Regions from separate parts of the Fretibacterium fastidiosum genome, predicted to be linked through region 1. Evidence: riboswitches for the same ligand, from Rfam matches in the RefSeq annotation. Region 1 holds a riboswitch; each other region holds the start of a gene.
The links. Region 1 has a riboswitch for cobalamin ahead of ACK28C_RS02425 (BMC domain-containing protein). Riboswitches for the same ligand answer to the same signal wherever they lie in the genome.
Positions count from the first base shown of each region.

Region 2: linked by a shared signal. The riboswitch ahead of ACK28C_RS12060 (acetate--CoA ligase family protein) and the one ahead of ACK28C_RS02425 (BMC domain-containing protein) in region 1 are both predicted to bind cobalamin.
Region 3: linked by a shared signal. The riboswitch ahead of nhaC (Na+/H+ antiporter NhaC) and the one ahead of ACK28C_RS02425 (BMC domain-containing protein) in region 1 are both predicted to bind cobalamin.

Region 1 is NZ_OZ209244.1:514,600-522,483, forward strand. It holds gene ACK28C_RS02405 (propanediol/glycerol family dehydratase large subunit) at 1-1,673, opposite strand, end outside; gene pduB (propanediol utilization microcompartment protein PduB) at 1,709-2,515, opposite strand; gene ACK28C_RS02415 (BMC domain-containing protein) at 2,569-2,850, opposite strand; gene ACK28C_RS02420 (EutP/PduV family microcompartment system protein) at 2,854-3,306, opposite strand; gene ACK28C_RS02425 (BMC domain-containing protein) at 3,303-3,689, opposite strand; cobalamin riboswitch at 3,805-3,965, opposite strand; gene ACK28C_RS02430 (desulfoferrodoxin) at 4,396-4,761, shown strand; gene ACK28C_RS02435 (TIGR02757 family protein) at 4,852-5,658, shown strand; gene dxs (1-deoxy-D-xylulose-5-phosphate synthase) at 5,833-7,692, shown strand; gene ACK28C_RS02445 (TlyA family RNA methyltransferase) at 7,738-7,884, shown strand, end outside.
Region 2 is NZ_OZ209244.1:2,692,576-2,700,459, reverse strand. It holds gene ACK28C_RS12070 (polyribonucleotide nucleotidyltransferase) at 1-640, shown strand, start outside; gene dut (dUTP diphosphatase) at 647-1,090, shown strand; gene ACK28C_RS12060 (acetate--CoA ligase family protein) at 1,262-3,373, opposite strand; cobalamin riboswitch at 3,549-3,718, opposite strand; gene ACK28C_RS12055 (Rpn family recombination-promoting nuclease/putative transposase) at 4,471-5,331, shown strand; gene ACK28C_RS12050 (Rpn family recombination-promoting nuclease/putative transposase) at 5,467-6,441, shown strand; gene ACK28C_RS12045 (Synerg-CTERM sorting domain-containing protein) at 6,890-7,884, opposite strand, start outside.
Region 3 is NZ_OZ209244.1:134,996-142,879, forward strand. It holds gene ortB (2-amino-4-oxopentanoate thiolase subunit OrtB) at 1-1,035, opposite strand, end outside; gene ord (2,4-diaminopentanoate dehydrogenase) at 1,037-2,404, opposite strand; gene nhaC (Na+/H+ antiporter NhaC) at 2,593-4,107, opposite strand; cobalamin riboswitch at 4,319-4,497, opposite strand; gene ACK28C_RS00615 (heavy metal translocating P-type ATPase) at 4,745-7,300, opposite strand; gene ACK28C_RS00620 (metal-sensing transcriptional repressor) at 7,437-7,742, opposite strand.

The DNA.
Region 1 (7,884 bases):
TATACGTCCTCAGGACGAATGGCCCACGGAATGTTCTTGATCTCCTCCCAGCGTTCGGGGGAGAGCTGGTAGCCGGTGCCCGGTCCCGTGTACGTGTTGGGATCGTTGACGGCGCTCCAGACGTAGCCGTCCTTCGCGACCCAGGAAGAAGTCTGCAGGTAGTCCCCGGAGATGCGCTGCTTCAGCATCATCAGGACGTTCTTCGCGATGTCCTCAAAGCCGCCCTTCGCAAGCGCCTTCACGACGCTCGCGCCGTTGATGCCCTCCTTCAGCAGCCGCTCAGCCGCCTTGAGGTCCTCGGGGATGTTGCGCGGCGTGATGTCCTTGCTGCCGTTGGCGTAGGTCGCCAGCTCGACCTCTTCGTCCGTGATGGGCGGGAAGCCCAACTCCCTGTAGACGGCCTGAAGGGCGCGGGCGGCCTTGTTTCGGACCGCGACGACGTCCGCCTCCAGCACCGGACGGTTGCCGCCGTCCACCTTGAAGTCGCGCTGCAGCGCCAGGTAGTCGTCCTCGTCCTCGATGTCCCAGTTCGAGCCCGCGAACATGTTGTCGTAGTTCGGCACGCCGGAGTAGCCGGAGAACACGAAGTCCGTCCCGGCAAAGAACTGAGGCATGGTGCGGGCCGTGCGGCGCAGGTCGGAGTGGGAGAAGGTCTGGTCGTTCCCGGAGGCCACCTCGAGGTCCAGGGCGGTGGTCACCAGGTTCTCCGCGGCGACCGCGCGCAGCCCGGAGGGGACGGCGCCCGGAACGCCGATGCAGGAGATGGAGCCGTTCTGCAGCCCCTGCACGCCCGCGCCCTTCGTCAGCATGATGCAGAGGACCTCGAGGTACAACATGGACTTGCCCTCGGCGGCGCCCATCTGCACCTCGCTCCCCGTCCCGGAGGTGAAGCGCATCTTGAGGCCGCGGGAGGCGTAGCAGGAGGCCAGGAAGGCCTTGGACCACGGGGTGTCGTCGCCGTCGATGAACACGTTCTCCGTACCGTAGACGGAGATCGTCTCCGCGTAGGCCGTCAGGCCCCTCATGCCGATCTGAAGCTCGAAGGCCTCCTCGAGGGAGCACTGCGTCAGCGTGCCGGGCCGGCCCGTCTGAGAGCCGATGAGCAGGGAAAGGGCGTTCAGGGGCGCATAGCGCACGACGGCTACCGTCGTCTCCACCTCGAGGAAGCCGCGCAGGGCGCCCTCGGCCGCGTCCGCCACCAGGAGCACGGGGTTGTCCGTCGCGCTCGTGATGTGCGCCTGGTTTCCGGGCTTCCCGCGGGTGCGCATCTTGTGCATGGCCAGGATGATCTCCGCGATGTCCAGCTTGTCCATCACGCCGGCGATCTTGGCAGGCGTCAGGCCCTGCATGACCTTCGTGCACTCCGTGCGCGGGACGTTGATGTCCACCAGCATGTGGGCGATCTCCTGCTCGCTCATGGCCATGGCCTTGGGGGCCATGGCGAGGTCGATCGCGTAGTCCGCCACGAACTGCTCGTTCATGTTGAAGTCCTCGCGGCGCACCCCGTCCATCTCCACGACCTTGCCGTTCTCGATCTTGATGGAGGGCTTGGGGTCGTTGGGGCTGCCCATGGCGTAGAGGCCGACGTCAACCCACTCGCCGATGAATCCATCCTTGTGGACCGGCCGGTTTTCGAGGACTTCAAACCGCTTGTTGCGTTTTGTCTTCGGCAAAACAGTTCACCTCCACGTACTCGCGCCCTGACGCGCTAAATGTAGGAGACCGAAGCGGACTTCGGCTCCGACCCCATGGCGCCCAGGAGCTTCAGCCCCACGTCGCGCGCGGCGCGGATGGCCTGGCGCACGGCGCCGGAGTCGCCCGTGATCGAGATGAACGCCTCGTTCGTGTAGGACGTCTTGGACGGGGAGGCGTAGGAGAGGACCTCCACCTCGGCCGCCTTCACCGCCGTATCGCAGATGACGACGCCGATGCCCGCCGGAGCGCCCAGCACAAGCCCGTAGGCCTTGCCGAGGGGGCCGCCCAGGCCCTTGTTCACGGCGTAGCTGGCGCGCGCGGTGTACTGCAGCTCGAGGTACCCCACCTCGTTGCCCCACACGTCGCCGAAGTAGTTCTGGACGTTGGAGAGCGCCACCTCGACGGCCCTGCGGGCGTCCGAAACGTCCTCTGCGCCCAGCAGGATGAGGCAGCCGTGGCCCGCGCCGCCCTCGGTGTCACGCGGCAGCTCGATGGAGAGCACCTCGGTATTCGTGGCCTTGACCGCCTCGTCCGTCGCCATGATCTGAGGGCCGGCGCCGACGCGGTCGGAGATGATGCCGATGGAGCGGTACTTCGGGTCGAGCCCCATGACCTGGTGCAGGATGGGGTCCACGTTGGCGATGACCGCGCCCATGGTGTGGCCCTGGGCCGTGCCGACGAACTCCGTCACCCCGATGTTGGCGAAGCAGGGCTCCACGCCGGCCGACGCCTTCTCAGCTCCAGGGGCCGCGGGAGCGGGGGTGTCGCCCAGCCTCTTCATCACTGCATCCATAACCTGATTTACCATGTCCTTATCCATAACTCACCCCTCCTTAAAATCGAGAACCGTGCATTATCCCGCTCGAGAGGGGACTACTCCCCGGACTTGGGAAGAAGCTTTTCCGTGTCGGAGTGGGGTCTTGGGATCACGTGGACCGACACGACCTCGCCAACGCGCTTCGCCGCAGCCGCGCCGGCGTCGACGGCGGCCTTCACCGCGCCCACGTCGCCGCGGACCATGACGGTCACGTAGGCGGAGCCGATCTTCTCGTACCCGATCAGGTGGACGTTCGCCGCCTTCACCATGGCGTCTGCGGCCTCGATGGCCCCAACCAAACCGCGGGTTTCGATCATTCCAAGAGCTTCACCGTTCATAAACTACCGCACCTCCTCAAAGTATTTGTTGATGCAATCCCTGAGAGCCTCCACGCCCTCCCCCGTCACGGAGGAGACCATAAATACCTCCCTGGCGCCAGCCTGAATCAGCATCCGCCTGGCATGGTCCAGGCTTTTGGGGTCCGCGATGTCCGCCTTCGTCACGACGCCGATGGCGTGGGCCCTGAGGACCGCGGCGATCTGCGGCGGGAACGACGAATGCTTCAGCGGGTCCATCAGCAGCAGGACCACCTCCGCCTTGGCGGAAAGCGACATGAACGTGTTCTTGAAGATCGGGGACTCCAGGAACTCCCCCGGCGTGTCGATGCACTCCGGCGTGAAGCACACCGCCTCCGTCTTCGTGACGGGGCCGCTCAGGTACCCCATGGCCGTCATGAGCGTCGTCTTGCCGGCGCCGCTGCGGCCGATGACCATGATGCGGCGGGGGCGGCTCATGAGTGGGTGATGGGGGCCGGGAAGAAGCCGAGGATGTCCTTCAGCGACTGGACGGTGGCCCGCAGCGCCGTCTCGACCGCGGACACCTCCCCCGTGAACAGGAGGCACCCCGTGAAGCGGTCCACGAACTCGATGTTGACCGTCGCGGACTTGGACGCGATGTCCGCCGCGATGATGGACCCCTCGCCCGGCGTGATGGTCATGAGCCCCAGCGCCCCAGGATGGTCCACGCCGACGGAGGAGCACAGGGACTTCCTGGGGTTGCGGATCACGTGGGCCAGCGTCACCTGCTTGCCCGGAACGTACTCCAGGGTCCCGCGAAAGTTTCCGGAGGAGCCGCGTTCCTCCACCGCGTCCTCCCTCTGAAACGGCGAATCCGGCATCGCTATCCCCTCTCCTTCCTCAACGCCCCGACATATAAAAAAGGGCACTGCCGAAGTCATCGGCGCACAAACGCACGCCATGACACTCAGCAGCGCCCCGAACTCCTCGCGGGAGGCTGCACTATGCCGCATGGATCGGTCTCCTGGCTCGTCTTCACCCTCGGCTGCCCCTTCCCGAAACGCTCAGTGGCACGGCAGCTTCGTCAGACTTACAGTGGCGGGCCCGCCCCGGAATCTCACCGGACTTCCCATAACATCGATGCGGCACAACTCTGACCCCGGCGCGCACTCGCGCGCCGAATCCCAACCCGGTCCTTCTTTGCTGTAACGATTCAAAGTTAGTATACAAAGTTTCCTTTTGTGTGTCAACCTCGCCGAGGCGCTTTGCGGGGCCCGGCCCGAACGAGGGCGGCTGCGCGATAATCAAAACGTCGAAGGAGGGGTAATACCAATCCCTCGATCATCCCCTGCACTCAGAGGCAGCTCGAAGGGGGCGCCTTAGACTCCACACGCCCCCCGATCTCGTCCCTCCGAACCTCACGCCCCTTCCCGTCAGCGACGATTCCGTCCGACGGCCGGCGTCCTGAGGGCGCACAATCAGCGTTTTCCCCTTGTCCGGAAGTCGGGTTTCCGATACACTGAAAACCACAGGCTCCGCGGGCGGAATGCCGCCCTGCGGGTCCGATCACGATGGGGGGAATATGTCATGGAACTGCTGAACGTCTGCAAGTGCGCGAAGTGCGGCAACATGGTGGAGGTGCTTCACGTGGGCGGCGGCACGCTGTCGTGCTGCGGAAAGCCCATGAAGGTCATGGCGGAGAACTCCACGGACGCGGCCCAGGAGAAGCACGTGCCCGTCCGGGAAGGCGTGAACATCAAGGTGGGCAGCGCGGTCCATCCCATGGAGGCGGACCACTACATCGAGTGGATCGAGGTCATCAACGGTGAGCGCGTCTGCCGCTGCTTCCTTAAGCCAGGCGAGAAGCCCGAAGCCGCCTTCGACAGCGCGGAGCCGGGCGCCACAGCACGCGAGTACTGCAACAAGCACGGGCTCTGGAAGGCGCAGATCTAAGCGCTTCAAGACGGCCCATTCAAACAGCAAATTACGTAAGGGGGACGGCCGTCGCCGTTCCCCTTCCTTCAATTTTGGGAGGCGATCACGATGTCCAACACGGAGGGGCGAGATCGGCGGCTCAGGGCGTTCCTGGATGGGCTCTACTTCGCCTACAGCCGGCGCGAGCTCATCAGCCCGGACCCCCTTGAGTTCCTGAAGCCCTACGACCTGCCCGACCGGGAGGTCGTGGCCCTCGTGGCGTCGTCGCTGGCCTACGGCCGCGTGGCGCAGATCCTGCGGAGCGTCCGCCGCGTCCTGAACGCGCTGGGCCCCCACCCCCGCCAGTTCCTCCTGGAACGTTCCGAGCGCCTTCCGGAGGCCCTCTCCGGCTTCAAGCACCGGTTCACCACGCCGGAGGACGTGGTGACGCTGCTCTCCCGCACGGCGCTGGCTCTGCGGGAGCACGGCAGCCTCGAGGGCCTCCTGCGCGCCTGCCTGGCGGAGGGCGGAGGGCGGGACCTCCTGCCGGCTCTGGACCGCTTTGCGGACACTCTGTGGCCGGCGGATCGAAGGGGCTTTCCCCTGATCGCGGCCCCCAGGGACGGCAGCGCCTGCAAGCGCCTCTTCCTCTTCTTGAAGTGGATGGTTCGGTGCGACGACGTGGACCCCGGCGGCTGGACGGTCCTCGGTCCGGAGGACCTCATCATGCCGGTGGACACCCACGTCCACGCCATCGCCGTAAGGCTTGGCCTGACCGGACGGAAGCAGGCGGACCTGCGCTCCGCCATCGAGATCACGGACGCCTTTCGGCGGATCTGCCCCAGGGACCCCACGCGCTACGACTTCGTCCTGACGCGCTTCGGCATCCGCAGCGGGATGAGCGAGGAGGACCTGACGGCCGAAGCGCCCCGCTGAAGCGCCCCCCGCCGTCACGCGGAGGCAAAGGCCGCGACGCCGCCCCGTGCGGTTGGCTGTTTTGGACGATAGCAATCCACGCCGCCTCCTGTATAATGAAAAGTCGAAAAAGTCTTTTGCCCCGCTCTGCCGTGCGGCCCCGCGGGCAAAAAATACAGATTCCGGAGGCCTCCCATGACCTTTTTATCGCCTGAGTTCAAACACGAGGACCTTTTGAAGATCGCGCCGAAGGACCTTCCCGCCCTGGCCAGCGAGGTGCGGCAGGAGATCATCAGGACCGTCAGCGAAAACGGCGGACACATCGGCTCCTCCCTGGGGGTGGTGGAGCTGACCATCGCCATGCTTCGCTGCTTCAACCCCGTCCAGGACCGCATCATCTTCGACGTCGGGCACCAGTCCTACCCCTACAAGCTCCTCACCGACCGGGCGGGCCGCTTCAGCACGCTGCGCCTGAAGGACGGCCTCTCCGGCTTTCCCCGCCGATCCGAGAGCCCCTGCGACCACTTCAACACGGGGCACAGCAGCACCTCCATCTCCGCCGCGCTGGGCTACGCCAAGGCCCGAGACCTGCTGGGCGAGGACCGGCACGTCGTCGCCTTCATCGGGGACGCCTCCCTCATCAACGGGCTGGCGCTCGAAGCCCTGAACTACGTTCAGGAGACGAAGACGAAGGTCATCATCGTTTTGAACGACAACAAGCACTCCATCAGCAACTGCGTGGGGGGGTTCTCCACGATGCTGGCGCACCTCTCCGCCAGCACGTCCTACAACAAGATCAAGTCCGCCATCAAGGACGCCTGCCGCGTGCTGCCCGCGGGCGGCGTCCTGCAGCGGAGCCTGGAGGGCATCCACGACCAGATCAAGAGCCTCGTGAAGCCGAACAACATGTTTGACGACCTGGACATCAACTACTGGGGGCCCTTCGACGGCCACGACGTCGAGGCCTGCCAGGTGGTCTTCGAGCTGGCGAAGCGCTACGACCGCCCCGTGCTGCTGCACTTCAACACCGTGAAGGGCAGGGGGATGCCGGAGGCGGAGGCGGACCCCACGAAGTACCACCAGATGTCCCCCCGCTCTAGCGCCAGGGGACCCAAGCGGCGCAGCTGGAGCGAGGCGGCGTCCGAGGCGACGGAGGCGATGGCGGAGACGGATCCGCGCGTCGTCTGCTTCACCGCCGCTATGTCCACCGGCGTCAAGCTGGAGCGCTTTCGGACGCGCTTCCCGGAGCGGTTCTTCGACGTGGGCATCGCCGAGAGCCACATGCTGACCATGGCCGCGGGCCTGGCGGCGGGGGGGATGCGGCCGTGGGTCTTCATCTACTCCACGTTCCTGCAGCGCGCGATGGACCAGCTGATGCACGACGTCGCCCTGCAGAACCTGCCCGTCGTCCTGATGGTGGACCGCGCGGGGCTGGTGGGCTCGGACGGGGACACCCACCAGGGGCTGCTGGACGTCCCCTGGTCCCGCCCCATCCCCAACCTGGAGGTCTACACGCCCTCCGACGAGCCCTCTCTGCGGCAGATGATGGCCTGCGCGGCGCGGCGCGAGGGCCCCACCCTGATCCGCTACCCCCGCGGCTCGCTGCCCGCCCACAACGACCTCTTCGCCGGCACGGAGCCGCTGCGCGCGTTCCAGCTCCGGGACGGCACGGAGTGGGCCCTCATCGGGCACGGGGTGACGGTACACACGATGCTCGCGGCGCGCGAGGCCGCGGACGCCGCCGGGCTGCCCCTCCCCGCCGTCTACGACCTGCGCCGGCTCAAGCCCCTGGACGTGGAGACGCTGGACGACGTCCTGCACCGCTTCCCTCTAGTGGCCGTCGCAGAGGAGAACTACATGGAGGCAGGCGTCGGGGAGGCCGTCGCCGCCCGCATCGCGGAGACGGGGGCCCCCACCCTGCTGCGGCGCTTCGGCGTGCCGGACGTCTGCGTCCCCCACGCGACGCCGGAGGAGCAACGGGCGCTCTACGGCATGACGCCTGAGAACGTCGTCGAGGTCTGCCGGCCCTGTCTGGGCCTCTCGCAGGCCGTCTGACCCGTCCCGCGGCGCCGTTTCCATTTTCCATTGGAAGGCTGAACCATGAAGGCCAGGGAGAGGCTGGACCGGCTCATGGTGGACCGCGGGCTGGCGGAGACGAGGAACAGGGCGCAGGCCCTCATTATGGCGGGGCGGGTGCGCGTTGAGGGGCGGCCCGTCACGAAGGCGGGGACGGCCATCCCCCTGGAC
Region 2 (7,884 bases), 670 kb from region 1:
CATCGGCCCCGGCGGCAAGGTCATCCGCGGCATCACCCAGCAGACGGGCGTGAAGATGAACGTCGAGGATTCGGGGCAGGTGTCCATCGCCGGCGCCTCTCAGGAGCAGGTGGACGAGGCCCATCGGATCGTCGTCTCCCTGACGAAGGAGCTCGAGGCTGGCGAGGTCTACCACGGCACGGTGACGCGCCTGATGGCCTTCGGCGCCTTCGTGGAGTGCCTGCCCGGCAAGGAGGGGCTGCTGCACGTCAGCGAGATCAGCACGAGCCGCGTGCCGCGGGTGGAGGACGTCTTCAAGCCCGGCGACCGCGTCCTCGTCATGGTGAAGGAGATCGACGACCAGGGGCGCGTCAACCTGACCCGGCGGCGCCTTCTGGCGGACGAGGACAGGGTGCGCGCGGTCGGCCTGGAGGGCGCGCTGCCGGATGAGCGGGAGCGCGACAACCTGATCGCCCAGCTGGCCGCCAGGGAGCCCTCCTCCTACCGGGATCGCGACCACGGCTATGGCGACCGGGACCGCAGCTACGGCGATCGGGATCGGGGAGGCTTCGGGGACCGCCGCGGCCCCGGCAGGGACCGCGACCGCGGGAGCTTCAGCGACCGCAGGAGGGACGACCGGCCCCGGAGAAGGGACTACTAAGCCCTCATGGCCGAAGTTCAGGTCCGGATCCAACGCTTTGGGCGGGCGAGGGAGTTCCCTCTGCCCGCCTACGCCACCGAGGCGTCGGCGGGGCTGGACCTGCGCGCCTCCGAGCCCTGCGTGATCGCGCCGGGCGCCCGCGCCCTCGTGCCGACGGGCATTCGGCTGGCCATCCCCTGCGGGTACGAGGCCCAGATTCGCCCCAGAAGCGGCCTGGCCCTGAAGCACGGGGTCGCGCTGCCCAACAGTCCGGGGACGATCGACGCGGACTACCGCGGCGAGGTGAAGGTGATCCTCATCAACCTGGGGGACGAGCCCTTCGTCGTCGAGTCGGGGGACCGCATCGCCCAGATGGTCTTCGCGCCCGTGACCCGCGTGGCCTGGTGCGAGGTGGAAACGCTGGACGCCACGGAGCGGGGCGAGGGGGGCTTCGGCAGTACGGGACGGTAGGTGCCCGCGGCGTGCAAGGCCTCTCCTATCCCTGACGCTCCTGCGCGCTTTCTAATGACGAGCCAATGAGCCCCGGGCCCTCCATCGCAGGAGGGGCCGGGGCTTTCGCGTTCCAGCGGGGGCGGGGCGCCGACCCAGCGCGGAGGTCGGCTCACGCCCTCTTCTGCCGTCTCACGCCTTCACGACCAGCGCGTCCGCGGCGACGGCGCCCTTTCCCTCCTCCAGCACGAAGACGGGGTTGATGTCCAGCTCCAGAAGGTCCGTCTCGATCGCGGCAAGGCGTGAAACCCGGCTGACGATGCCGGCCAGGGCGCGGATGTCCCGCGGTTTGCTGCCCCGGGTCCCGGACAGGAACGAGTACCCCTTGAGCTGGCGGATCATGTTCAGCGCCTCCTCCTCGTCCACGGGGCCGTGCCGAAGCGACACGTCGCCCAGGACCTCGACGTAGATGCCGCCCAGACCGACGGCGATCATCGGCCCGAACACCGGGTCCCGCTTCACCCCGACGATGCACTCGAACCCGCCGCGCACCATCTCGGAGACCAGAAAACCCTGAACGGCGCCGTCCCCCACGTAGTCGGCCAGGTGCTTGCGCACCGTCTTCAGCGCTCCCCGAAGCTCCTCGAAGGAGCGCACGTCCAGCGCCACGATCCCAGCCTCCGTCTTGTGCAGCACGGAGGCGGCCATCCCCTTGAGCGCCACGGGGAACCCCAGTTCCTCGGCCGCGTCGCACGCTTCCTCCAGGTTCAGGCAGAGGCGCTCGCGCGTCACGGGGATGTCGTAGCGGGAGAGGAAGACCTTGGCGTCGTACTCCGTCATGGCGTCCTTCCACTGCGGCAGGATCGGCGCATTCCCGCCGACCTCAGGGGCTGCGGGCGGCTTGAACGCCCCCCATCGGTTCAACTCCCTGAGGGCCCGCGCGCATTGGCGGAAGCTCTGGAAGATCGGGATGCCGGCCGTCTTCAGCCGTTCGATGAAGCTTCCGCCGTGCTGGTGGTCGATCATCCACACGGCGGCCTGAGGCTTGGGGCTCTTGGCGTAGCTCTCGATCATGGTGTCCGTCATGACGTCGCCGGCGTGTCCTACGATCATGGAGAGGGAGGTGACGATCGAGTCCAGCTCCGGGTCCTCCTGCACCGCGTCGAAGACGCTGCGGAAGTTCTCCGGCTGTTCCGATATCTGCACCGTCATGTCCACGGGGTTGCGGGACGCCCCGAAGGGCGGTATGGCCGCCTCGATGCGGGACCGGGTGTCGTGCGAGAAGACGGGGACGGAAAGGCCCACGTCGTTCAGGCAGTCGGCCATGACGATGCCCGCTCCGCCGGAGGTGGTCAGGATCGCCGAACGCCCGCCGCTCATGCGCTTTTCCGCGCCCAGCACCTGACCGATCCCGATGATGTCGTCGATGTCCTCCATCGGGATGACGCCGTACTGCGAGAAGACGGCCGACCAGACGCGATCGTCCCCGGTCAGGGCTGCCGTGTGGCTCTTGGCCGCCTCACGGGCCGAGGGCGAACGTCCGGCCTTCAACACGGCGACGGCGATGTCGCGCTCCCGCGCTTTGCGGACCAGCCGGAGGAACCCTGCGCCGTCCTCGAGGCCCTCCAGATAGAGCATCAGGAGGCGGACTTCGGGGTCATCGAGCACGTAGTCCGCGCACTCCACCGCGTCGAGGTCCGATTGGTTGCCGGTGGTGGCCACGTAGCGAAACCGCACCCCGTGCTCCAACCCCACCCCGAAGGAGGAGAACCCGAACGCCCCGCTCTGCGACACGAGCGCCACGTGCCCCGGCAGAGGCCGCGGCACCTCGTAAAGGGCCCCTGAGAAGGTCAGGGGGATCCCCTCGGCGAAGTTCGCCAGCCCCTGACAGTTCGGCCCCAGGACCCGGATGCCTCCGTCGCGGGCGATGGCGGACACCTCCTCCTGAAGCGCGCGGTCGCCCGTCTCGGAGAACCCGGACGAGTAGATCAGGGCGAAGGGGATTTTTTTGTCCGCACAGGCGCGCAGGGCGTCGGGGATCAGCTTTGCCTTGATGCTGAGGATGGCGAGGTCGATGGGCCCCTCGACCTCCGTGACGTTCCGGTGTACGGGGAGCCCCGATATGACGTCGGCCTTGGGGTTGATGGGATAGATGGCTCCGCCGTAGCCGAAGGACTGGAGGTAGCGGAGCGTCCGGCCCGTCAGGCGCTCCAGGCTCGACGAGGCTCCGACGATGGCGATGCTTTCCGGGGCGAAGAGCTTCCTCAGGGGGTGGGACAACAGGGCTTTGTTCGCTTCTTGCATGTGTAGGGTTCCTCCCGTTCGATGACGTCGGCCCCAGAGGGCCGCAAAGGGCCGCCCTCTGGCGAGGACGGCCCTGCATGACGGAGGAAGTGGCCTTTGGACGGCGTTCGCCGCCGGTGCGGGACGCCAAAGGCCATGCTTTTTCCGCATACCGGCCCGAATCCGCGCGGGGGGGCGTGCGCTCCCTGCGAAAGGCCGGTCTCCTGGCTCGCTCTCCTTACTCCGACCCCCTTCCCAGGATGAAAAACGTCCCAGTGGGCATGGTCGGCATTGCCGAGCTTACAGTGGCGGGTCCGCGCCGGTCTCTCACCGGACTTCCCGAACGCCTTTCGAGGTTCAATTTGTCTCTCCCCATAACTATACGGCAAAACACGAGATTGTCAAACGAGGCGTCCGAAATCTGAGAGGACGTGAAGCCCTCCCCTATAAGGAGAGGCAAAGACCCCCGGTTTTTCAGGCCCCCCTGAAAGGGGGGCTGGCGAGCCCCACAGGGGCGAGACTGACGGCCCGTGAGCGGTAGCGAACGGCAGCCGGAAGGCTCCCCGAAGGGGGGTGTAGGAGCAGCGAGTGTTTTTCATAAGACGCGCCTGTCTGACATTCCCCGCCAACGCCTCCACAAGGCAATCCATTGCCTTGCTTCGGCACAGCCGACCGACCGGCCGCCGCAATCCTCCCGAAAGATCGGCTTGCGTGAGGCCGGTCGTCTGGCCGACCCCTCCGGTTCGCTAACGCGAACCACCTCCCCTTTCAGGGGAGGCGAAAGCGCTCCCTCCGGCGAAAGTACCACTTACAGCGGATGGCCCCTGACGCGGGACCATCCGCTCTCTTTATTGTGCGCCTGCCGGGTGTTTCCCTGTTTTGATCGGTTTTGAGCGAGGGGCTTGTTTGCTATAATGAGGCCAGGAGCCGAAGGGATGGGGGAGGGATGCGGATTGTTGGTCAACACGCCCTACGACGACGTGTGATTGTTCGGGTCTCATTATTCCTGACTGACGGCCTGTGAGCGGTAGCGAACGGCAGCGAACGGCAGCCGGAAGGCTCCCCGAAGTGGGGAACTGACGGTCGGTGAAGAAACTCGCTGAAGGAGGGGGATGCGGGTGCCGGAGCGTGACATGACCGAGAAGCACCTGGAGGGATACAACGACGTCTTTGCGGACGTGGTGAACGTGTTGCTTTTCGATGGAAAGAGGCGGGTGAAGCCGGAGGACCTGAAGGACACGCGGGCCCGCACGTTCTACAAGACGGACGGGAAGCTCCATGAGCAGGAGCGGGACGTCTCCAAGCTGTGGGTCTCCGAGGGGGCCGTGATCTCCCTGATCGGGTTCGAGAACCAGACCGAGGCGGACTGGGACATGGCGCTTCGGGTGCTGGGGTACGAGGGGGCGGACTACCGGGGTCAGCTGTCCGCGGGTCAGGGACTGTACCCGGTGGTGACGCTGGTCCTCTACTTTGGTGATTCGCCCTGGACGGCGCCGCGGACGCTGTTCGAGAGGGTTTCGGTGGCTGAGGGGTTGAAGCCGTTTGTGAACGACTACCGGGTCAACGTCTTTGAGATTCCGCGTCTGACGGCGGAGCAGGTGGGGCAGTTCAAGAGCGACTTCAGGATCGTTGCGGACTACTTTGTACAGATGGGTCGGGACGAGGACTACGTGCCCCCGCGTCAGACGATCGAGCACGTGGATGCGGTGTTGAAGCTCATGTCTGCGCTGACGCGGGACCATCGGTTTGAGGAGACGCAGAGCGAGTTCAGGAAGGGGGAGGCGGTCACGATGTTGAGCGTTTTGGACAAGGTTGAGGCCAGAGGTATTCAGTTGGGCGAGGCCAGAGGCGAGGCCAGAGGTATCGCCACCACGGCGCGGCGGATGCTGGTGCGGGGCGTTTCGCCCGAACAGATTGCCGACTTCACCGGTCTGTCTCCTGACGAGGTCGAGGCGCTGAGGGTCGGGACCGGAAACTGAACGTACCACTTCAAAAACAACCCCACCGCCTCACTCCGTTCGGCATATCCCCTTACAGGGGAGGCAAAGAACGCAGCGGGCAAATTGTATAATATAGTCAGGCAGTGAGAGGACGTTTAGCGAGGAGGCGGGGACATGGAGGACGCAGAGCGGGAGCGCGACGGTGGGCTGATCGGTCCGGCGTCGGGGCCCGTGACGGAAGGGCAAATCGAGGCGGACCTGGAGCGGGGAAAAATCTATCGCCTCAACGACCGTTTCTTCAAATTTTTGTTGGGCCGCGAGGACCGCAAGCCCCTGTTTTTGGACCTCGTGAACGCCCTTGTGTTTCCCGACGGAAGCGCGGGCTTCACCGGTTTGGAGTACGCGAACCGCGAGCTCTCCGCCGTGCGCGTCGAGGGTAAGGACTGCTACCTGGACATCGTGGCCAACATGGCGGACGGGACGCAGGTGGAGGTCGAGGTGCAGGTGAGGAACTGGAACGACTACCTGCAGCGTTCCGCCTACTACCTCAGCACGCTGCACGCCTCTCAGATGAGCCTGGGTGGTTCGTACCTGGACTTGAAGCGGACGGTGTCGATTCACATTCTGGCGTTCAGCCTGTTTGCCGGGGAGCGTTTTCGCCGCGAGTTTTGTCTGTGCGACGTGGAGAGCGGGGAGAAACTGAGCGACGACCTGAAGCTGATCTACCTTGAGGTGCCGAAGTGCGCGCGTTATGGGACGCCACGGAATCGTCTGGAGTATTGGCTGATGTATCTTGCGGGGATGGAGGCGAGGAAGATGCCTGAGGCGATGGTGAAGGACCCGATGATTGGTGAGGCGCTGAACCTGGAGAAGCTGTTTTTGCAGAGCCGTGAGGAACGGCAACGATACATTGTGAGCTATAAGGCGATGCGGGACGCGATGACGCGCGATGAGACGATCCGCCGAGTTGCCCGCGCCGAGGGCGAAGCGAGGGGCGAAGCCAGGGGTCTGGCCAAAGGCATCGCAGATGGCATTGCCACCACGGCGCGACGGATGCTGGCGCGAGGTGTCCCGTCCGAGCAGGTTGCCGACTTCACCGGCCTGTCTCCTGACGAGGTCGAGGCGCTGAGGGCCGGGACCGGAAGCTGATACCAATTTACGTTTAATACGGATTGCCTCCCCTGAAAGGGGAGGTGCCGCCAAGGGCGGCGGAGGGGTTCGGCCAGACGACACGACTTACGGACGCCGACAGGCGGTCGGCGTCGTGTCGGTCGGCTGTGCCGAAGCAAGGCATTTGATTGCCTTGTGGAGGCGTTGACGGGGAATGTCAGACAGGCGCGTCTTATGAAAAACACCCCTCCCCTTCGGGGAGCCTTCCGGCTGCCGTTCGCTACCGCTCACGGGCCGTCAGTCCCAGCCCCTTCGGGGCAGCCCCCCTTGCAGGGGGGCCTTTCTTTCCCTTTAGACGCAAATTGGTATCAACCGGCACTGGCACTCCAAAAGCAAAGACGCGAGAGCGGCGCCCTGTGGGCGCCGCTCTCGCGTGTCTCTCAGGCTGGAGCCTCGAGGGAGGCCCGCCTCGTCATCTGGTTTCGGACTACGCCTTCCGCTTCAGCAGGAACGCCGCGCCAAGAGCCAGCGCCAGTCCGCCAAACCCCGCATCGCACCCGCCGCCGGAACTGTCCTTCTTGTTGTTGCCAGGCTTGTTGTCTCCGGGCTTGTTGCCGTCGCCAGGCTTGTTGCCGTCACCGGGCTTGTTGCCGTCACCAGGCTTGTTGCCGTCACCGGGCTTGTTGCCGCCGGGCTTCTTGGTGTCGGCCTTCATGTCCTTCAGCTTCTTGTCCACGGTGATATCCTGCTTCGTGCCGTCGGTCATCGTCACGGTCACTTTCTTGATCGCCGCACCCGCCGCGATCTCGGCCTTCGTGGTCTTGCACGTCAGCTTCAGCGTGTACTCCTTGGTCTTCGCGCTGGCCGTGGGCAGGACGCTCTTCCCGTTCGCGTCCAGCAGCTCGGCCTTCGGCTTCTCCTTCATGCCGGAGGTCTCCACCGCCACGGCCTTCGGCGTGCCCGCCAGCTTCAGCTTCGCCTGGAGCACCACCTCTCCCGCGTCCCCGCTGATGGCCGTCGTGGTCCAGCTCGCCGGGTCGATGCTCGGCTTATCGGAGTCGTCGTCGTTGCTGCCGCCGGACCCGGCCTTCAGCTCGACGTCGACAAAGCCCTTGAAGCCATCGCTGTTCTCAGCGATAACCCTCAGGAACCCGCTCTTGAAGCCCTGCTTCAGAGTCACACGGTACTCCGCCCTGAAATCGCCGGCAAGGCCCGGCGTCACCTCGGCGGTCCCCATGGCATCGAGGCTCACAAGCTCTGTCGTCCACTTCCCGGCCCCCACGACCACGTTATTGATGACCTTCACGGTCACGTCGCACAGGTTCCCCAGGGAGGCCGTCGTCGCCTCCAGCGCAGGGATGCCGAAAGGCTTCACCATCGTGAGGATCAGCTTCTTCCTATCGGTATCGAGTGCCGCGGTCGCAAAAGTGGGGTCAATATCGCTCGTGATGTTCTTTCCCGGAGTAAGCTCATCTTCCATCT
Region 3 (7,884 bases), 380 kb from region 1:
GGTGTTGCCCGCAGGACCCCGCTCCATCCCCTCCAAGGCGGCCAGGGCCTCCGTCATGTAGAACACCTCGCCCTCCTTCACCAGAAGGTAGCGGTCCATGTAGCGCAGCGGACGCGCGGCGTTGCGCGGTACGTCCGTCCGGTCCGGCTGCACCGTGAAGGGCACGCCGAACCCCGTGTGGCCCGTCGTGAAGGACTTGCGGTTGAAGTCGTGGTCCGAGGCCATGTGCAGCCCCGACAGGTCCACGCTCGCCGCGTAGACCTGGGACTTCGCCCCAGCCTTCCGGAGCCCGCGGGCCGTGCCGGTGATGTTGCCGCCGCCCGCGTTCGTGGCCACGACGACGTCCGGGTCCCGACCCAGCTGGCTGCGGCACTGCTGGGCGATCTCCCAGCCCAGCGTCTCGATGCCCGCGATGGCCGACGGCGTGTAGAGCGAGGCGTTGTAGAACCCCGTGTCCTCCAGCAGCATCAGCGTCTCGTAGAAGAGCTCCGGCCCCACCGTGAGCTGCACCACCTCGGCACCCATCGCCTCGCAGGCCCGCTGCTTCTCCAGGATCTCCGGCTGCCCCACGCGGCGGCTGTCGTAGCACTCCTGGACGACGATGCACTTCAGGCCGAGGCGCGCCGCCATGCAGGCCACCGCCGCTCCATAGTTGCCCGACGTGGCCGCGACCACGCCCTTGTACCCCATCCGGTGCGCCTCGTAGACGGACAGGGCCGCGCGCCGGGCCTTGAAGCTCCCGGAGAGGTTCTGCGCCTCGTCCTTCACCAGGATCTGCGCACCCTTCCCGCCCCCGGCCGTCCTCCGGGCCAGCTCCGTCACGTTGTCGAGGCTCAGGAGCTTCGTGTCGCCAACGCTCATCCCGCTCTGAATCTTGACGATCTCCTCGAGGCTGTGGGGGACCGCCTCCCGCATCATCCGCTCGTAGTCGAAGCGCCCTCCCGGCTCCTCGAACTTCGAGTAGTCGATCCCGACCGCCGCCTTGACGATCTCGCTCTTGCGCGCCATTACGGCCTCATAGCTCCTGCCGCCCATCTCAGCAGGCCCCCTTTCCGCTAAGGATATCCACAACCTGCCGATGCACCTGCGCCAGCTCCGGGACGTAGCTTCCGAAGTCGTGCCGATAGCCCGGGTCGCAGTTGGTGAGCGTGCCCTCCACCTCGCGCCCGATCGCCGTCCGGACCCGCACGGACTCGCCGGTGTGGGCGCTCTCCGCCAGGAGCTCCCCCTTGACCCACATCTCGAGCGGCAGCGCGGCGGTGTCCTCCGGGACGCCCGCGGCCCGCTCCCCTGCAGGGAGCAGCTCAATGTGCAGCACGACGCAGTCCCCCTTGTGGTAGACCCGGCGCTCCTCCCGCAGCTCGTGGACGAACCGGTTCATGTCGCCCAGGATCGCGTGCGGGATCGGGAGCTCCAGAAGGTCGGTCAGCCCCGCGGGCGCGTTCAGCACCTGTGGGATCATGTTCACGACCATCGCGATCGTGCCGATGCCGCCCGGCATCTCCGGCTTGCCGGAAAACTTCAGCGTGTAGCCGCCCGCGTCGATGGTGATGTAGTCCCCCGTCTCGATGCCCTCGGCCTCCGGACGAACCTGCTGCGGGTGGTCCAGGTGGATGAACGCCCGGCCGTCGGCCGTCCTCCCCCAGCCCTGCTGACGGATGCCCGCCAGGTTCCCCGGCTCGACCTTGGCGTAGGGCGTCTCGCGGTGTACCTTCGAGATGATGGGGTCCTTCGTCTGCTCGATCTTGGTGATCTCGACGCCCAGGCCCGCGGCGATGGCCGAGATGGACTCCGGAAAGCCCACGTGCCCCGCCAGGTCGTTGGCCGCAAGGCGCCTCTTGAACTCTTCCGGCGTGATCCCCACGCCCTGCTCGTGCATCACCGCCCCGCCGAAGGGCGAGAGGTCGTTGATGCGCGCCGCCTCGATGGACTTCACGTCCTCGCAGGTCCCCGTGATGGCCAGGATCAGCAGGTCCAGCACAAAACCAGGGTTGATCCCCGTCCCAAAGACCGTCACCCCGTGCTGGCGCGCCAGACGGTCGATCTCGAGCGACAGCTCCGGCTCCTGAGCCCACGGCCAGGCCATCTCCTCCGCCGTCGTGATGACGTTCAGGCCGTGCTCCACGCAGAGCTTGACCTTCTCGAACGCGCTCCTGGTGAAGGAGTCCGTCCCCAACAGCACCACGTCGCACGCGCCGTTTCGGATGAGCTCCGTGCCGCCGAACAAAAGCTCCGGACGGCTCCCCCGCTCCTCCCCCAGGTACTGGTAGACGTCCGTTCCGTGGAGGTGCTTGCGCCCCACCACAACCCCCACAATCTCAACGCCCGTCTTCTTCAGAAGCATTCGCGCGATCCCGCTCCCCATCGCGCCAAATCCCCATATCATCACACGGATATCCCTCATGAAAACGCCTCCTCACTACAAATTTAACTCAAATTGATTATAAAACCACAAACAAAAATACACGCAGCCACACAAAAACCCTATCCGCACAGGGCGCCGGGCTGAGCGAGGCCCGGCTTCACGCGCAGCGGGAAATACGATCCTCTGAACTTCAGTCCCTATCCCGCAGGATGGGGGAAAACGCGCCCTCAGCAGCGCCCCGTTTCCGCCAGCTGAGCCTTCTCCTCCTCCGTCATGTAGCGGACGTTAAACTTCAAGAAGGCGAACACGGCCACGACGAGGGGCATGAACAGGTTGAAGAAGCAGTACTTGAAATAAAGGGCCGTCGGCACGCCCAGGGCATTGCTCATAAAGGCGCCGCAGGTGTTCCACGGGATCAGGGCGCCCGAGACGGTGCCCATGCCCTCCAGAGTGCTGGAGAGCTGGGACGGGTGCAGTCCTCGTTCCCGGTAGGATTGAGCGTACATGCGGCCCGGTATCACGATGGAGATGTACTGCTCCGGCATGGTGATGTTGCTGAACAGGCAGGTCACCTCCGTGGAGACGATGAGGCCCGCATAGCTCTTCAGCCGGAACAGGACGGCGTTCACTATCGTCTCCAGCTGGCCCGTCTCCTCCATGATCCCACCGAACATCATGGCGATGATCGTCAGGGAGATCGAGAAGAGCATCCCCTCCAGCCCGCCCTTGGTGAAGAGCGTGTCGATGACCTCAACGCCGGTCTCGCTGACGTACCCGTAATGCGCGCACTTCAGGATATCTCCAAGGGAAGCCCCCTGATAGATGGGGGCCAGGAACGCGGCGGTCAGAAGCCCGATGACGATACCCGGTATGGCAGGCATCTTCATCGCCACCAGGACGATGACCAGCGCCGGCGGGATCAGGAGGACGGGACTGACCTTGAACTGGGACAGGATTCCGTCCTGAATGAGCTTGATGCTCTCCAGGCTGGTCTCGGTGCCCCCATAGCCCATGCCCATATAGGCGAACAGCCCCAGAGCGGCGAGGTAGGCCACCACCGTGGTGGGGATCATCGCCTTCACGTGAGTGAAGACATCCGTCCCCGCCATCGCGGGGGCCAGGTTCGTGGTGTCGGAGAGCGGGGACATCTTGTCGCCGAAGTACGCCCCGGAGATCACTGCGCCCGCCGCCAGGGGAAGCGGGATCTCGAGCCCGACGGCGATCCCCATGAGCGCGACCCCCATGGTCCCCGCGGTCCCCCACGAGGTCCCCGTCGCCAGGGACGTGATGGAGCAGATCAGGACCGCCGCCGGCAGGAAGAGTTGAGGGGACAGCAGCTTCAGCCCGTAAAGGATCATCGAGGGGACGACGCCCGACACGATCCATACGCCGATGAGCATACCGATGATGGCCAGGATGATGATCGACTGCATGGCCTGAGATATCCCCTTGATCATCGCGTTTTCGAGGGACTCCCACTTGTAGCCCAACCACAGTCCCATAACCGCGGCCGCGATGACGCCGACGAACATGGGGATATGCGGGTCCAGTTTGAACTTGATAATGCTCACCGACATCACGACGATGAGAAAGCCGAAGGTAAACAGCGCCTCGATAAGGTTGGCCTTCCGCGGAGTCCGGCTTCCGGGCTCCTTCTTCCCTCCTCCGGGCTCCCCCAAAAATTCTTCCTCAACGGTCTGAAGGTTATCGAAATTCCCGGCGGCATCAATATTCTTGTCCATAGTCTTCCCTCTTTCCATCTCCAAGCTCAATCGCCCTTACGGGTCCCCTGCCTCAACCGCAGCGCACTTAATCTCTCGGATGCGATACACCTCCTCCCATAAGCCCCCCAGCGTACTGCCCGACATCGCTCGAACTCGAAACGCAAAAAAAGGCTGTCCGTAAAATGGGCACAGACCCATTTTACGGACAGCCTCAGATCCTCGTAAGGCTATCCCTCTCCCCGCGAATGACCGGTCTCCTGACTCGCCTTCATCCTCGAATCGCCCTTCCCGGAAAACGGAACCCAGTGGTTGCGCGACCTCGTCCGGCACACAGTGGCGGGTCCCGCGCCGGATTTTCACCGGGCTTCCCGTCCATCAAACGCAGGTATCGACAATCAAGTGCGAACCCCCTAAGGAGCTCACGAGTGAAACGGTGAAAAAGAACGCACTTCGTGACTTGGCCCCCAGTTTAACTCAACCGGGTGGAGTTTGTCAAATTTTTTAGGCGAACAGACCAAAGAATTTCAGAAACGAAGGACGCTTTTGTATCGATGTTGAACAATCGCCGTTTCTTTTCTTACCCATGGATTGAGGCACTCAAAAAGGGCCGGAACCCTCAGGCCCCGGCCCCTGCATCAACCCGCAGGGCTCCGCCCTACGCGGCTTCGACGGACTTCACCTCGTAGCCCGCGTCCGTGACGGCCTTCGTCAGGACCGCGTCCGCCACGTCCCCGGAAAGGGTCACGAGCGCCGTCCGGTCCTCAAGGCTGACCTCCACGCCGGACACGCCGGACACCTGCGACAGCGCAGTCCTGACGTGCTTCACGCAGTTCTGGCACATCATGCCCTCCACATGCAGCAGCTTCTTCACCTTCATCACCCCCTTACCCTCGTCTCCCTCCGCGGCGCCCGACGCTTCCACGATCGGGTCCGCCGAGGCGTAACTCGGCCTGAAGCGGCGCAGGCGCAGCGCGTTGGACACCACGAACACGGAGCTGAAGCTCATGGCCAGCGCCCCCAGCATGGGGCTGAGCTTCACCTCCCACAGGGGGTAGAGCACGCCCGCCGCGACGGGGATGCAGAGGGCGTTGTAGAACAGCGCCCAGAACAGGTTCTGCTTTATGTTGCGGATGACGGCGTGGCCGAGCTGGATGGCCCCCGCCACGTCCATCAGGCTGCTGCGCATCAGCACCAGGTCCGCGGACTCGATGGCCACGTCCGTGCCCGCCCCGATGGCGATGCCCACGTCGGCCCTGGCCAGGGCCGGAGCGTCGTTGATGCCGTCCCCCACCATGGCCACCTTCCGCCCCGCCTCCTGCAGGCGGCGCACCTCCCCCTCCTTATCCTGGGGCAGCACCTCCGCCGTGACCTCGTCCAGCCCCACCTGACGCTGAATGGCGCAGGCCGTGCGCCGGTTGTCCCCCGTCAGCATCGCGACCCGGAGCCCCATGCGGCGCAGCTCGCCTACGGCCTGACGGCTGGTGGGCTTCACGACGTCCGCCGCCGCGATCACCCCCGCCAGCCGCCCCTCCGTCACGAAGAACATCGGGGTGCTTCCCTCGTCCGCCAGCTTCTGCTCCAGCTCCTTCGCGCGCTCGTCGTAAAGGCCCGCCGCCTCCAGGACCCTGCGGTTCCCCGCGCGCCACTCGCGCCCTCCCACGACACCGCGGACCCCCGCTCCGGCCTCCTGGGCAAAGTCCTCCACGGACAGGAGCTCCAAGCCCTCCGCCTCCGCCCGCGCGGTGACGGCAGCGGCCAGGGGATGCTCCGATCGGCTCTCAAGGGACGCGGCAGCCCTCAGGAACTCCCGCTGATCCATCGCGGGACACAGGACGTCCGTCACGACCGGCGTCCCCTGAGTGATGGTGCCCGTCTTGTCCAGCACCACCGTGTCGATGTCGTGGAGCCGCTCGAGGGCCTCGGCCGACTTGATGAGGATGCCGCTGGCCGCGCCCCGCCCCGTGCCCACCATGACGGCCGTGGGCGTCGCCAGCCCCAGCGCGCAGGGACAGGAGATCACCAGCACGGAGATGGCCATGGAGAGGGCGAACTCCACGCCGCGTCCCGCCAGGAGCCATATCGCGCCCGTCGCAAGGGCGATGGCGATCACGATGGGCACGAAGACGCCGCTGACCCGATCCGCCATCTTGGCGATGGGGGCTTTGGAGCTCGTGGCCTCGTCCACCAGGCGGACGATCTGCGCCAGGGTCGTCTCCTCGCCGACACCCGTGACCCGCATCTTCAGCCAGCCGCCGCGCACCGTCGTCGCGCCGACCAGGCGGTCTCCGGGGACCTTGTCCACAGGGATGCTCTCGCCCGTGATCGCGGACTCGTCCACCGCGGCGGCGCCCTCCGTCAGCACGCCGTCCGCGGGGATGGCCTGTCCGGACTTGACGACGGCGATCTCCCCCCTCTCCAGCTCCTCGATCGGGATCTCCACCTCCGCCCCGTCCCGCTCCACCACCGCCGTCCGGGGAGCCAGGTCCATCAGGCGCGTGATGGCGTCCGACGTTCGGCGTTTGGCCCGCGCTTCGAAGAACTTGCCGAGCGTGATGAGGGTCAGGATCATCCCGGCCGACTCGATGTAGAGGTCCATGGAGAAGCGGGAGACCGTCGCCGCGTCCCCGCGTCCCGCGGCCCAGGCCATGCGATAGATGGCGTACACGCCGTACACCAGGGCCGCGCTGCTGCCGAGGGCGATCAGGGAGTCCATGTTCGGGGAGCCGTGGGCCAGCGCGCCGAAGCCCACTCGAAAGAACTTGAAGTTGATGAAGGCCACCGGCAAAGCCAACAGAAGGAGCGTCAGGGCAAAGACCAGCGCGTTCTCCACGCCCAGGAAACAGGACGGCATGGGCCAGCCCATCATGCGCCCCATGGACAGGTAGGACAGCGGGAGGGCGAAGACGAGCGAGGCCACGAGGCGCGTCCTGAGCCCCAGGTACTCCTGGAGGGCGACGTCCTGCGCTGGCCCGCGCGCCTCTCTCCTCTCCCCCGCGCCGCCGCGGAGGCTGGCCCCGTACCCCGCCTTCACCACCGCGGCCACGACGTCGGCGGAGGAAAGCACCCCCTCGTCGTAGCGGACGGTCATGCCGTTCTTCAACAGGTTGACGGCAACCTCTTCGACGCCCGGCAGCGCCGCCACGCTCTTCTCCACGCGGGCAGAGCAGGCCGCACAGCTCATGCCCGTAACGTCGTACGATTCCCTCTTCATCGGGATCCCTCCTCGAGAACCTATTGCAACTCACCGTCCGGACGCCCGGAGATGAGGCTCAGGACGTCCATAACACCCCCTCCCCGTGGGGGTCTATTGAACGATAGCACGGCCCGTCCCCTTTGTCAAACGGGCTTCAGCGGCCTATGATCTTCGCGAGGAGGTCCGATATCTCGTCCAGCTTCGCGTCGACGTCGCCGTGCTCGACGGCATCCCGCACGCAGTGGTGCATGTGCTGCCGCAGCACCAGGACGTTCGCGCGCCTCAGGAGCGCGGACGAGGCCAGGAGCTGGTTGGATATGTCCACGCAGTAGCGCCCCTCCTCGATCATCCTTATGATGCCCTCCACCTGTCCCCTCACCGTCTTCAGCGCCTTGAGCGCCGCCCGCTTCTCCTCGTTCAACGCCGCCGCACCCGGCGTGCGCTCCGGCATGATCGTCATCTAAAAGCCCCCACTTTCCTCGCTCAGGACCTCCGCATTGGCATGACACCCCCACCCCGTGTCATTATACTACGCTCGGATATCGATGCTCGCCTTAACGTGTCTCCACGCCACCGTCATGATAATATATTGATCGACCTGT